2 regions of the Eggerthella lenta DSM 2243 genome follow, and region 1 is predicted to be linked to the other one. Evidence: predicted binding sites of a transcription regulator. Region 1 holds the regulator's gene; the other holds the start of a gene.
The links. Region 1 encodes LexA, which represses DNA repair genes until DNA is damaged. Its sites were predicted from a motif close to CNAACANNTGTTNG; they were not measured.

Region 1 (5,968 bases):
TGAGCCACATCCGATTGCGAGAACGTGCGGACGCCGCGCGCATCGCGCGCCAGTTGGGGAAAGAACCCGCATTTGTCGTAGTAGCGAATCGTGAACGCGGAGATGCCCGCCATGTCGGCGACTTCGCTGATGCCGAAGCATGGCAGCGTGTTGTCGGCTTGAGCTCCGTGCTCGCTCGCGTCCATCGATGCCCCTTTCGCTCTTGCTTAGAGTAACTCTAAGTGGGTGGAAGGATCAGGTTCAAAGACTCACGCCGCTGCTGCCGAACCCGCCCGCGCCGCGCTCCGTATCCGGCAGCTCCGCGCACACGTCGAACGCGGCGTCGGGCACGCGCATGACGACGAGCTGCGCTATGCGGTCGCCCCGCTTGATCGCGAACTCGCTCTGCGGATCGAGGTTGACCAGGATGGCCTGGATCTCACCTCGATAGTTGCTGTCGATCAGGCCGGGTGCGTTGACCAGCGATACGCCGTGCTTGATAGCCAGCCCGCTGCGCGGCAGCACGAACCCGGCGTACCCGCTCGGAATGGCCACGGCGATGCCGCATGGGACGAGCTTGCGTTCGAAGGGCTTCAAGATGTCGTCGCAGGTGGCGCGCAGATCTACGCCGGCATCGCCGACGTAGGCGTACGCAGGTACGGGCAGGTCGGGGTCAATCTGCTGCAAAGGAATCGAAACGCGCTCTATCAACGCAATCCCTCCAATGCGGCAGCGAACTCCTCGACGTTGCGGAAGTCCTTGTACACGCTCGCGAAGCGCACGTAGGCGACGTCGTCGAGCTTGGCGAGGCGCACGAGCACCATATCGCCCAGATCCTTCGAACCGATCTCGTTACGGGAGGCGTTGCGCAGCTCCGCTTCGATGCTGTCGATGAGCGAGGCGATCTGCTCGGGCCCGATGGGCCGCTTCGCCGCGGCGTTGAGCAGGCCGCGCATGAGCTTCTGACGGTCGTAGGCCTCCGACGATCCGTCAGCCTTGATGACGATGAGCGGATTGTCGCCCAGGCGTTCGTAGGTGGTGAAACGACGTCCGCATTCGAGGCATTCGCGGCGCCGGCGAATGGCCGTGCCGTCTTCGGAAGGCCTCGAGTCGACCACTTTCGACTCTGGATTGCCGCAGGAAGGACAACGCATACTTGCTCCTTTGCCGATTTTGGGTTCAGCCTAACATACAATATATAGTGGTTCAATCAACATGTCGGATTCGCGCAAAAAACCTGCACGAGAAGCGCTCCTTCCTATCGGACAACGCGCACGTGAGTATCGCCCAGCCCAACCTCCCCTTTCTCCTGCTCGACCTCGAACACCCAGCGCTCGTCCACGAGCGCGTCGAGGAACTGCTCGTCGTGCGACACGAGCACGAGAGCGCAGGCGCAATGACGCAACACGTCCTGCAAGGCCTCGATCGAGCGTATATCCAGATGGTTCGTCGGTTCGTCCATGACGATGAGGCGAGGCGACGAGAGCAGGCTACGCGCGATCATGAGCTTGCGCACCTCTCCCGGGCTCAGCTCCTCGCCGTCGAGCACGCGAGCCGGCGGCGATTCGAGTCGCGCCACGATGGAGAGCACGCGGCCCCGCTCGGCCGTCGGGAGCGCCCGCAGCTCGACGAGCAACGCGCGGACCTCGTCGTCGGGAACCTCCTGCGGAAAGTACGCCACCCACTCCTCCAACGTCACCCGGCGAAGCAAGGCATGGAGCAAGGTGGACTTCCCCGCCCCGTTTTTGCCGACGAGCCCGACTCGATCCTCGTTGCCCAGGTACAGCTCGGGATGATGCAGCATGCGCTCCGGGCCGAGCGGCATGCTGCCTGCGGGGAGGCGGGCGAGCACCTTGCGGGGCGCGGGCGCGGCGTCCAGCTCCAGGGAGCCGCGGCGCTCCTTCTTCGCATCGAGCGCCTCGAGGCGTTTCTCGGCCACGCCTATGCGCTTGTCCATCTGGGACGAAAGCTTGCCCGCCTTGCCGTCCTGTCCCGTATAGACGGCGAGCTTGATCTTCTCCCGCCCGTCGCGGTCGTGCCGGTCGAGATGACGCGCCGAGCGCCGGGCGGCCGATCGAGCGGCCACGGCGGCGCGACGATCTCGCTCGGCCTTGATGCGCGCCAGCTCGCCGCGCGCCTGCCGGCGCTCGGTTCGCACGGTATCTTGGCGCAGCTCGAGCTCCCGGCGCGCCTGGGTGTACGTCCCCGGAATAGCGAGCGCTCGGCCGGCCTCGATGAACACGCACGACCGCACAAGCTTGTCGAGCAGCGCGCGATCGTGCGATACGAGCAGGCCGACGCCCTTGAAGGAGGAGAGCGCCTGCGCGACGAGGGCGCGCGTGGGAGCATCGAGGTGGTTCGTCGGCTCGTCGAGCGCCAGCACCTGCGGTTCTGCGGCAAGCGCGCACGCGATCTGGATGCGCTTGCGCTCGCCATGGGACAGCATAGCGTAGCTCCAGAGCTGCTCGTCCTCGATTTCCAATAGCGAGCGCAGCTTCACCGCCGTCGAACCGTAGTCGCAGGCGAACTCCTCGAGCGTCTCCGGAGGCGTCGCGGTCGATTGCCGGCACACCGCGCCGCGCACGCGGGGCGTCACGGCGCCTTGATCGGGTGCCAGGGTGCCGCAGATGCAGTGCACGAGCGTGCTCTTGCCAGCGCCGTTCGGCCCGACGATGCCCGTCCAGCCGCTCGCAAACGCGAGCGAGACGTCGTCGAGCGCAGGCTGGTCGGCGCCTTCGTAGGTATGGGAAAGATGATGGGCGGTAACGAACATGGCGACCTCCGTTTAAGAGGCGCACGGGTGGCTCTGCTCAGCGTTCGGCGATGCCGATGAAGGAAGGCCGCACGGATCGGAAGAGGAAGAAACGCGAGGCGAAGTCGAGAACGATGACGAAAGCGCACCCGATGCGGCTGATTAATGAATGCAAGGGGTGAAAAAGGGCTTTCGTTATCGCTTCATGTTCCGTTTCTCCTTCGCGAAGCGCCCGTCCGCATGAGGATGCGTCGGCGCGGCATGATTGGCTGCTCGCCCGAGTCTAGCACGCCGCAAGCGGCGCGTAAACCCCCGAACGGACGCGCCTCCGGGGTGGCGGAGGCGCTACGCAGCCGCAGAAACGCAGCATCTGCGGGTTATGGAACGGCCGCGCGGGGCCGGGAAAGGTCTCGGCTAGAACCCTGCGAACAGGCTGGCGAGTGCGAGCGCCGCGAACACGCATCCGCCGACGACCGCCTGCCAGCGCTGCACGCGGCCGAACGCCACGCCTTGCGCCGAACCCGTGCGCACGGCCGAAACGATGGAGGCGCCGTCGCGATCGGGCAGAACCGCATGCTGGGGGAACGCTATGATGCGGGCGCGTCGAGCAGGCGCCGAATCGAGCTTCGGTTGAAGGGCCGACGTTCCCTCGACGGGGCAGTTCATCTCAAAATTCTTCATTTTGTGGCCTCCTGCTCTTGCGTAGAACCTTTGTTCGCGTATATAATAGGTCGAACAAAGGTTCATGTCAATAGAAATTTCATACATTTGTTCGATAGGCGTAGAGGCGACGAAAGGATTACCTATGGCCGAGAAAGTGACGAAGCGCCAGCAAGCGGTGCTCGACTGCATCGAGGAGTGCATTCGGGAGAAGGGATACGGCCCGACCGTGCGCGAGGTCTGCCAGAGCCTCGGCCTCTCCTCCCCCTCCACCGTGCACGTGCACTTGAAGGCGCTCGAGGAGAAGGGCCTCATCAAGCGCGATCCGCTCAAGTCGCGCTCCATCGCCCTCACCTACCAGCTCGAAGACGCCGCGCTGGCCACCAACGTGGTGCAGCCCAGCTTCAGCAACATCGTGAACGTGCCCCTCGTGGGCAACGTGGCCGCCGGCTCCCCCATCCTCGCCGAGGAGAACATCACCGACACCCTGTCGCTTCCCACCGAGATCGTGGGCGACGCCCCGTCGTTCTTGCTCTCCGTGCGCGGCGAGAGCATGATCGAGGCGGGCATCAACGACGGCGACTACGTCGTGGTCAAGGAGCAGCCCGTGGCGAACAACGGCGACATCGTCGTGGCCATCATCGACGACGGGGCCACGGTGAAGCGCTTCTTCAAGGAAAGCGACCATATCCGCTTGCAGCCGGAGAACTCCACGATGGATCCCATCATCACCACCGACTGCGCCATCGCCGGCAAGGTGGTCGCGGTCTTCCGCCGCCTGTAGCGGCGAACCGCACGCTGGTCGTCAGCTTGATCGAACCGCGAAGCCCTGCCGCAATCCGACCGCTTCGGCAAGGCTTTTCCGGCTTTTCCGAACGTGCCGCTGCGCCGGTTCCCGCTTTCGCCGTCCGATAAGGCGCCGCCGCAGACCGGCCGCAAGAACGAAACGCCTACCCTGCGACGAAGCGAGCCGCCCCGGGTCGATGCCCGGGGCGGCTCGCTTACCTTAGAGTTACTCTAACCGACCGTGTAAGGACGGAACATGCTCGCGAACGAAGGAGCCGCCAGCATGACGATGCGCGTGCCCTGCTCCTCATGGGTTTCCGACAGGATGTGGCATCTTTCGTGCGCCACCGACACGAGGTCGCCGCGGTTGTAGGGAATCAGCACGTCGAGATGCTCGTCTTGCGCCGAGGCGACGCGGGCAACGTGCTCCACGAGCTCGCCTACGCCCTCCCCCGTCGCCGCCGATACGAACTGAGCCTGCGGATGGCGCGCTTTAAGGGCGCCGAGGCGCTCCTCGCCGAGCAGGTCGCACTTGTTGAACACGAGCACGCGCGACAGGTCCTGCGCGTGTATCTGCCCGAGCACGTCCTCGACGGCCGCGATCTGCGCCTCGTACTCGTCCGACGAGGCATCCACCACGTGCAGCACGAGGTCGGCGCCCGTGATTTCGTCGAGCGTCGATTTGAACGCCTCGATGAGCGTGGTCGGAAGCTTCTGGATGAACCCGACCGTGTCGGTGACGGTGATCTCGCGGCCCTCGGGAAGCTCGAACTTGCGCGTGGTGGAGTCGAGCGTGGCGAACAGCTTGTCGTACGCCAGCACGTCCGCATTCGTCAGCCGGTTGAGCAGGCTCGACTTGCCGGCGTTCGTGTAGCCGGCCAGCGCCACCTTGAACATGCCGCTTTCGTAACGGCTTTCGCGCTGGACGGCGCGCACCTCGGCCAGATGCTTGAGCTCGCGCTTGATGGACGTGATGCGCTTGCGCACCATGCGGCGGTCGACCTCGAGCTGGCTCTCGCCTTCGCCGAAGCGCGATCCCACGCCGCCGCCCATGCGGTTGGAGGCCAGGTGGGCCCACATGCCGCGCAAGCGCGGCAGCAGGTACTCGTTCTGGGCGAGCCGCACCTGCAGCCGGCCCTCCTTGCTGGTGGCGTGCAGGGCGAAGATGTCGAGGATGAGCGCCGTACGGTCGATGACCTTCACGTCGCGGCCCATCGCCTTCTCGAGGTTCGCCTGCTGGGAGGGCGTCAGCTCGTCGTCGAACACGACGAGGTCGGCCGCGTGGGCGCGCGCAAGCTCGGCCACTTCTTCGGCCTTGCCCGTGCCCACGAACGTACGCGGATTGGGCGCGTCGAGCTTCTGCGTGGTGGTGGCCACCGCGTCGGCGCCTGCCGTATCCACGAGGCGCTCGAGCTCGGCGAGCGACGATGCCAGCGGCCACGTGGAGCCGGGGCGATCCACACCGACGAGCACGGCGCGCTCGCGGCGCTCTTCGGAGATCGGGGTCATGCCCCGCGTGATGACTGATTCGAATTCCGTCATGGATCCAACCTTTCGATGCAGAGACGAGCACGCCGGCATCGGCGTGCGAAGACAGTCGGGAGCGGCGGCGAGCCGCTAGAGAAAGGCGTGCGCTGTCTGCATGATAGGTGCTCCGATCTTGAACGGTTCGACGGCAGGAGTGTGCCCGTGGCTTCGTATCATATCACAAGCGTTCCTTCGTCTGGAGAAACCGTCAGGCAACGCCGTCATCAAGCAGCTCGAGCGCTTCTTCGACGAGCGACGGGATAT
Region 2 (5,968 bases), 490 kb from region 1:
CGTGGCCGCGACGCTTCCCGCCGGCACGTCGCTTCCTCTCGCGCTTGCGCTTGCGGTGCTGGTCGGCGCCGCATCGCTGCTCTGCTGCGGCCTCGATGCCGTGCGTCTGTTCCCGGGCGGCCCGCGTTTGTGCTACGAGTACGGCGCGCTTGCGCTGGTGGGCGTGGGATTCGCGCTTTCGCTGTTCGCGTCGGCGGCCGTCGCGGCGATGGGTATGGCGCTCTTTGCCGCGGCGGTTGCCCTCGTCGTGCGCTTCGGTTCGGAATGCATGCGCTGAACGCGTCCCCGTCCTGGATGGGATTCCGCATACGACCCCCAAGCGCAGGCGAGCGGCGGCGCGCTGCGAGCTCGAGTTCGGCCGACGACGACCCTCCGAGCCGCGCTCGCGCGCCGAGGTCGTCGAGCGCGATCAGCGGCGGGGCGCTTCTCGCCCAACGCGTCGCGCGGCCGCCGCGAGGCGCCGGGCGCGGCACCCGGCGCCTCGCCCTTCGCCGATGTCCGACCTGCGCCCTAAGTGGGGCAGCTGCGAGATCACGATGCCGGCCAGGATGGCAACGACGCCGGCGACCTGGAGTGCTTCAACCGGCTCGCCCAGCACGAGCGTCGACAGGGCGATGCCGCAGGGAAGCTCGGAGGATGCCATGATGGCAGCCAGCCCCGGTGTCAGGTGCGGCGTGGCGATGCCGAACAGCGCTACCGGCACGAACAGCGCGCATAGTCCCAGAACGAGGCCGAACTTCCAGATGCCGTCCTGCAGAACGCCGCTTGCGAAGTAGTCGGGGCACAGCGCGAAGCCCAGCGCGCACGCGCCCAGGCACACGACGAGCCCGCGCTGAACGGACGGCATGCCGCGCCCGACGCGGCTCGAGAAGAACATGAAGAAGGTGCAGCTGACGGCCGAGAGCAGCCCGCATGCGATGCCGATGGGGTCAAGAGCGCCCACCGATTCGGAGAACATGCCGCTGGCCATGAGCGTTCCGCCCAGGATAACAGCCGCCGCTGCCGCCTCGGCCGCACGCGGGCGTCTACGCATGACCACCAGCTGGACGACGATGCCCATCCAGGTGAACTGGAAAAGCAGCGTGATGGCTACCGAAACAGGCAGCAGGGTGAGCGCGTAGTTGTACAGCACGGTGCCGATGCACGTGTTCAGTCCCAGAGCCAAAAGAGCTATCGTCTGTTTGAGGGAAAGCGGGACCAGACGCTTGCCGCGCGCTCGCTGCACGAGCAGCGCGACTGCGAACAAAAGCGCTGCGAACAACGCCTGGCTCGCTACCACCTGGGTCCAGGTGAAGCCTGCGGCGTACGTTATCTTCACCGTGGTCGTTTGGGCGCCGTAGCTGGCTCCGGCCAAGAATACGATACCGGAGTATCTCAAGGTGTTCTTTTCCATGAGGCCATTCTAACGTACGGCGAGACCTTTCAAATGCTCGATGCCTCGCACGTCGTCGGGTACAATGAAACGCGGACTAGAAGGAACAGGGAAGACGAAGGAGAGCGAATCATGGCATCGTTTGCAATCGAACCGGCGTTTTGGGAGCTGTTCCCCCAGGCGGAGATCGGCATTGTGGTGGCCCGGGGCATCGACAACGCGCACGAGTCCAGCGAGGACGTGAAGGCGGCGCTGGCCGAGGCGAACAAAGCGGCGCTCGCCCACGTGCCCGATCCCACCATCAGCAAGAACCCCGCAGTAGCGGTGTGGCGCGAGGCGTTCCAGCAGTTCAAGACGAAGAAGGGCGCGCGCTCGTCCATCGAGGCGCTTCTGAAGCGCGCGAGCGGCGGCCGAGAAGTGGGCTCCATCAACCCGCTCGTGGACATTTACAACACCGTGTCGCTGACGTACGCGCTGCCGTGCGGCGGCGAGGACATCGACACGTTCGCCGGCGACCTGCGCCTCACGGTGACGCAGGGCGGCGACGCGTTCCGCGCGCTGGGCGACGAGGCCGATTCCGAGACGCTGCCGGGCGAGGTGTGCTACCTCGACGACGCCGGCGCGGTGTGCCGTTGCTGGAACTGGCGCGACGGCGTGCGCACCATGCTCACCGAGAGCACGACGAACGCGTTCCTCATCCTGGAATCCGTCGACCCGGCGCGCCACGACGACCTCGCAGCGGCCCTCGACGATCTTGCAGCCCGCACCCAGGCGGCCCTCGGCGGCGAGATGGAATCCCGTATCGTGACGAAGGACAGCCCGGCGATCGCCCTGTCGTAAGCGCGCTCGTCGCTTCCGTGCAACCCTGCGGTTCTGCCGCCTTTCCGGTGCGACCGCAGGGCTGCACGCTTATATATCACCTGATCAATAGGTATATCTCGTCGCTGAAACTCCATGGTCTGTTCGCTTGTGCGCCGCGCTTCAGTGTGCGAACATTCGTTCTCCAAAGAGATCGAGACACGGTGCGGAAGGCGGCGAGGAGCTATGGCGGCGACAGGAGAGGTGCGGGTTCCCGAGACGTTCGGCGGCCGCGTGATCGGCTCGCCCGAAAGCGCCGGTGCCCGCCGGGTGATCTTCCATTCCGACATGAACGCGTTCTACGCGAGCGTCGAGCAGGCCGAGCGGCCGGAGCTGCGGGGCGTGCCGCTCGTGGTGGGCGGGCACGAGGAGCTGCGCCACGGCATCGTGCTGGCGAAGAGCGCGCAGGCGAAAGCGGCGGGCGTCAAGACGGGCGAGGCGCTGTGGGAGGCGCGCGCGAAGTGCCCGGGGCTCGTGGTGGTGCCGCCGCGCTACGAGGTGTACCAGGCGTACTCGGCCATGGCGCGGCGCATCTACTACCAGTACACCGACCTCGTGGAGCCGTTCGGCCTCGATGAGGCGTGGCTCGACCTCACCGGCTCGCTGCCGCTTCTGGGCGGTGACCCGGCGCGCACGGCCGCCGAGATCAGCGGTCGCATCAAGGCCGAGCTGGGCTGCACGGTGTCCGTCGGCGTGTCGTGGAACAAGATATTCGCGAAGTTCGGCAGCGACTTCCGCAAACCCGACGCCATCACGTTCATCACGCCGCAGAACTACCGATGCCGGGTGTGGGAAGCTCCGGTGAGCGAGCTTCTGTACGTCGGCGCCGCCACGCGCGCCAAGCTGCACTCGTCGGGGATCGACCGCATCGGCGAGCTGGCGTGCGCCTCGCCCGAGCTGCTGCGCCGCCGCCTGGGCAAGATCGGGCTCGTGCTGCGCGCGTTCGCGCGGGGCGAGGACGCGACGCCTGTGAAGCCCTACGACCAGGCCAGAAACGAGGTGGACCGCACGGTGAAGAGCTTCGGCAACGGCCTGACCGCGCCGCACGACATCGTGAGCGCGTCCGACGCGAAGGCGCTCGTCTACCTCTTGTCCGAGTCCGTGGCACAGCGGTTGCGCGAGGCGCGCTTCCGCGCGTCCACGGTGTCCATCGGCGTGCGCAGCGCGCGCGACCTGGCCAGCTACTCGCGCCAGACCACGCTGCGCCGCGCCACGAACGTGACCGGCGTCGTGGCGCGCACGGCCTGGGGGCTGCTCGCGGCCAACGAGCCGCTGGACGGCGAACACCCTTTGCGCGGGTTGCACGTGCGCGCCTCGAACCTCGAGCCGTGCGATGCGCCGCAGCAGCTGGAGCTGGCCTTCGACGCGCGCCGGCGCATGTTGGAGGACTTGGACGAGACGATCGACGACCTGCGCCGCCGCTTCGGCAACACCTGCATCCAGCGCGGCGCGGAGCTGCTGGACGAGAGCCTGCTGGGGCTGGATATCAAGAAGGAGAACGTCGTGCATCCCGTGGGCTACTTCTACGACTGAAGGGGGGCGAGGGGCGGGTCGTCCTCCTGCGCGGAGGCCGTGCCCTGCCTGTCATCCTGGGCAAGCGAAGAGGTCTGCGGCTTCCGCTCAGGATGACGACCTGCGGCCCCTTCGACGCGCGACGGGCCGAAGCGGGAGCAAAAGGGGAGCCCTGGCAGTTTTTCAAGGGCTCGTCGACATCGAGCGGACGACTCGTTTTCGCCCGTCAGGCGTTTCTCGGGCGGCGGGGAGGCCGTGCGACGGTTTTCGGTCGTGAGATTGTCAGGGCTCTCAATTTGCGCCCAATCGGGCCGGCCGCCGACGAAGCGTCGGGCGAAGAGCGCGGATCGGCAGGATGGAGAGGGGAGCGGGGCATGGTGCAGGGCATAGCGGCGCGGCGGAAGCGGTATGTGGAGGTGGAAGCGACGTTCCTCGAAGATGGGCGCATCGTGCCGCGCGCCGTAATTTGGCATGACGGACGGCGCTTCCCCGTGCGCGCCGTGCTGGGCGTGCGGCGGTGCGCGTCGCTCAAGGTGGGCGGCGAGGGCGTGCGCTACGACGTGCTGGTGGGCCATGCGCATACGTTCCTGTTCCACGAGGAGCCCCGCTGGTTCGTGGAGGAGATCGTGTACGAGCCGCTCGACCCGCTTCTCGACGGCGGGGCGTGCGCCTGGGGTGCGGACTGAGGGTTCGCCGGTTCAGCGGGCTACTTCGGCGGCGGGTGAGGCGAAATCCGGTCTCCTGCGGTAAAAATCGATCGGTTTGGTAATCCTGGCGGGGCCCGAACCGTCGCTTCAACGGTCGACGAGTTCCGCCTTCGCGCGTTTGCCCAGGTCGGACGTTTCATCAGAAAATGAAATCGAAATGGTGGGATTACCAGACCGCCTCGTTTTTACCTCTCGGTCGCGATTTTCGCCGCATCGAACTTGGAGGCGGGTGGCGCCGCTGCGCCCTGGTCGCGTAGAATGGAATCGTCAGAGGGCTGGGAAAGGAGCGAGCATGCATATCGAAACGCCGGGCGAGCGCTCGTCCGAGCTGGTGGCCGCACTGGTGGACGTGTGGGAGCGCTCGGTGCGCGCCACGCACGACTTCCTCGCCGAGGACGATATCGTGGGGCTGCGCCCCGAGGCGGAGTCGGGCATCGCGGGCGTCGAGCGGTTGACGGTGGCGTACGACGGCGGTGCGCCGTGCGGGTTCGCGGGGTCGCAGGACGGCAAGCTGGAGATGTTGTTCGTCGCGCCGGAGGTGCGCGGGCGCGGTGTCGGGCGCGCGCTGCTGGCGCATGCCGTGGAGCATGCGGGCGTGCGCACGCTCGACGTGAACGAGCAGAACCCCCAGGCCGTCGGGTTCTACGAGCACGAAGGGTTCGTCGTGGCGGGCCGCTCGCCCGTCGACGACGCCGGCCGTCCGTTCCCGTTGCTGCACATGCGCCGAGCCTGCGACGACGAAGAAGGGGAGCGGTCGTGATGGAGCCTGCCGCCGAGCCGCTCGCGCTCATCGCGGGCGGGCATACGGCGCTCGCTGCGTGCGCTGTGCTGTATCTTGCCTGGTGGTGGCTTTTCTTCAAGCCCGGCGCGCCGAAGCCTCGCGGCGGGCGGTACGGCGCGGGCGTCGCCTGCATCGTGGGCGCCGCCGTGCTGGGCATCGCGGGAGCGGCGCTGCTCGTGGCGGGCATCGCGGGCCTGCTGCCCGCCGGATCGCAGCCCGTCGTCCTCGGCGGCATGGCCGCCTGCGGCCTCGCGCTGTACGCCGTGCTGCTGACGGGCACGGTGAAGCTGTTCAAGCGCCCGGTGACCACGGAGCTTCTGCTGTTCACGGCCTGGGCCGTGCTGGAGCTGGGCGTGCTCGACGCGCTGTTCGCCGCCCATGCGCTCGCCGCGCCCGCCGCCATCGCGCTGGGAGCGCTTGCGGTGGCCGTGCTGCTGACCAGCCTCGCGTGCTACCTGCTGTACTACCGCTTAAAACCGCGGCGCGCCTACGTGGCCGGGGCCGTTCCGCTGGCCGCGGTGGGCCTGTTCGCCGCGGCGATGGCCGTCGTGGCGGCGTTGATTCGATAAACGGTGGAGGCTCGCAGACGCGGAGGCGAGCTCACGGGCGCTTCGGTATACTGGTCGTGCGAAGAAAGGAACCCCGCATGACCGAGTCCGCACGCCGATCCGCCGATACCCGGCCGCCCCGTCCGGCCCGTCCCGACATTCCGGGCGAGCTGACGGAGGTGGACGACCT

Region 2: ELEN_RS05860 (Y-family DNA polymerase) is a predicted target of LexA. The motif match lies at 2,362-2,375, and genes of this name have one in related genera.

The regions. Positions count from the first base shown of each region.
Region 1 is NC_013204.1:1,905,280-1,911,247, forward strand. It holds gene ELEN_RS08035 (MerR family transcriptional regulator) at 1-185, opposite strand, end outside; gene dut (dUTP diphosphatase) at 241-690, opposite strand; gene nrdR (transcriptional regulator NrdR) at 687-1,133, opposite strand; gene ELEN_RS08050 (ATP-binding cassette domain-containing protein) at 1,238-2,752, opposite strand; gene ELEN_RS08055 (hypothetical protein) at 3,146-3,412, opposite strand; gene lexA (transcriptional repressor LexA) at 3,537-4,175, shown strand; gene hflX (GTPase HflX) at 4,409-5,719, opposite strand; gene miaA (tRNA (adenosine(37)-N6)-dimethylallyltransferase MiaA) at 5,913-5,968, opposite strand, start outside.
Region 2 is NC_013204.1:1,410,506-1,416,473, forward strand. It holds gene ELEN_RS05845 (hypothetical protein) at 1-277, shown strand, start outside; gene ELEN_RS05850 (EamA family transporter) at 410-1,393, opposite strand; gene ELEN_RS05855 (B3/B4 domain-containing protein) at 1,505-2,212, shown strand; gene ELEN_RS05860 (Y-family DNA polymerase) at 2,417-3,763, shown strand; gene ELEN_RS05865 (hypothetical protein) at 4,117-4,428, shown strand; gene ELEN_RS05870 (GNAT family N-acetyltransferase) at 4,742-5,209, shown strand; gene ELEN_RS15720 (hypothetical protein) at 5,209-5,799, shown strand; gene ELEN_RS05880 (pentapeptide repeat-containing protein) at 5,877-5,968, shown strand, end outside.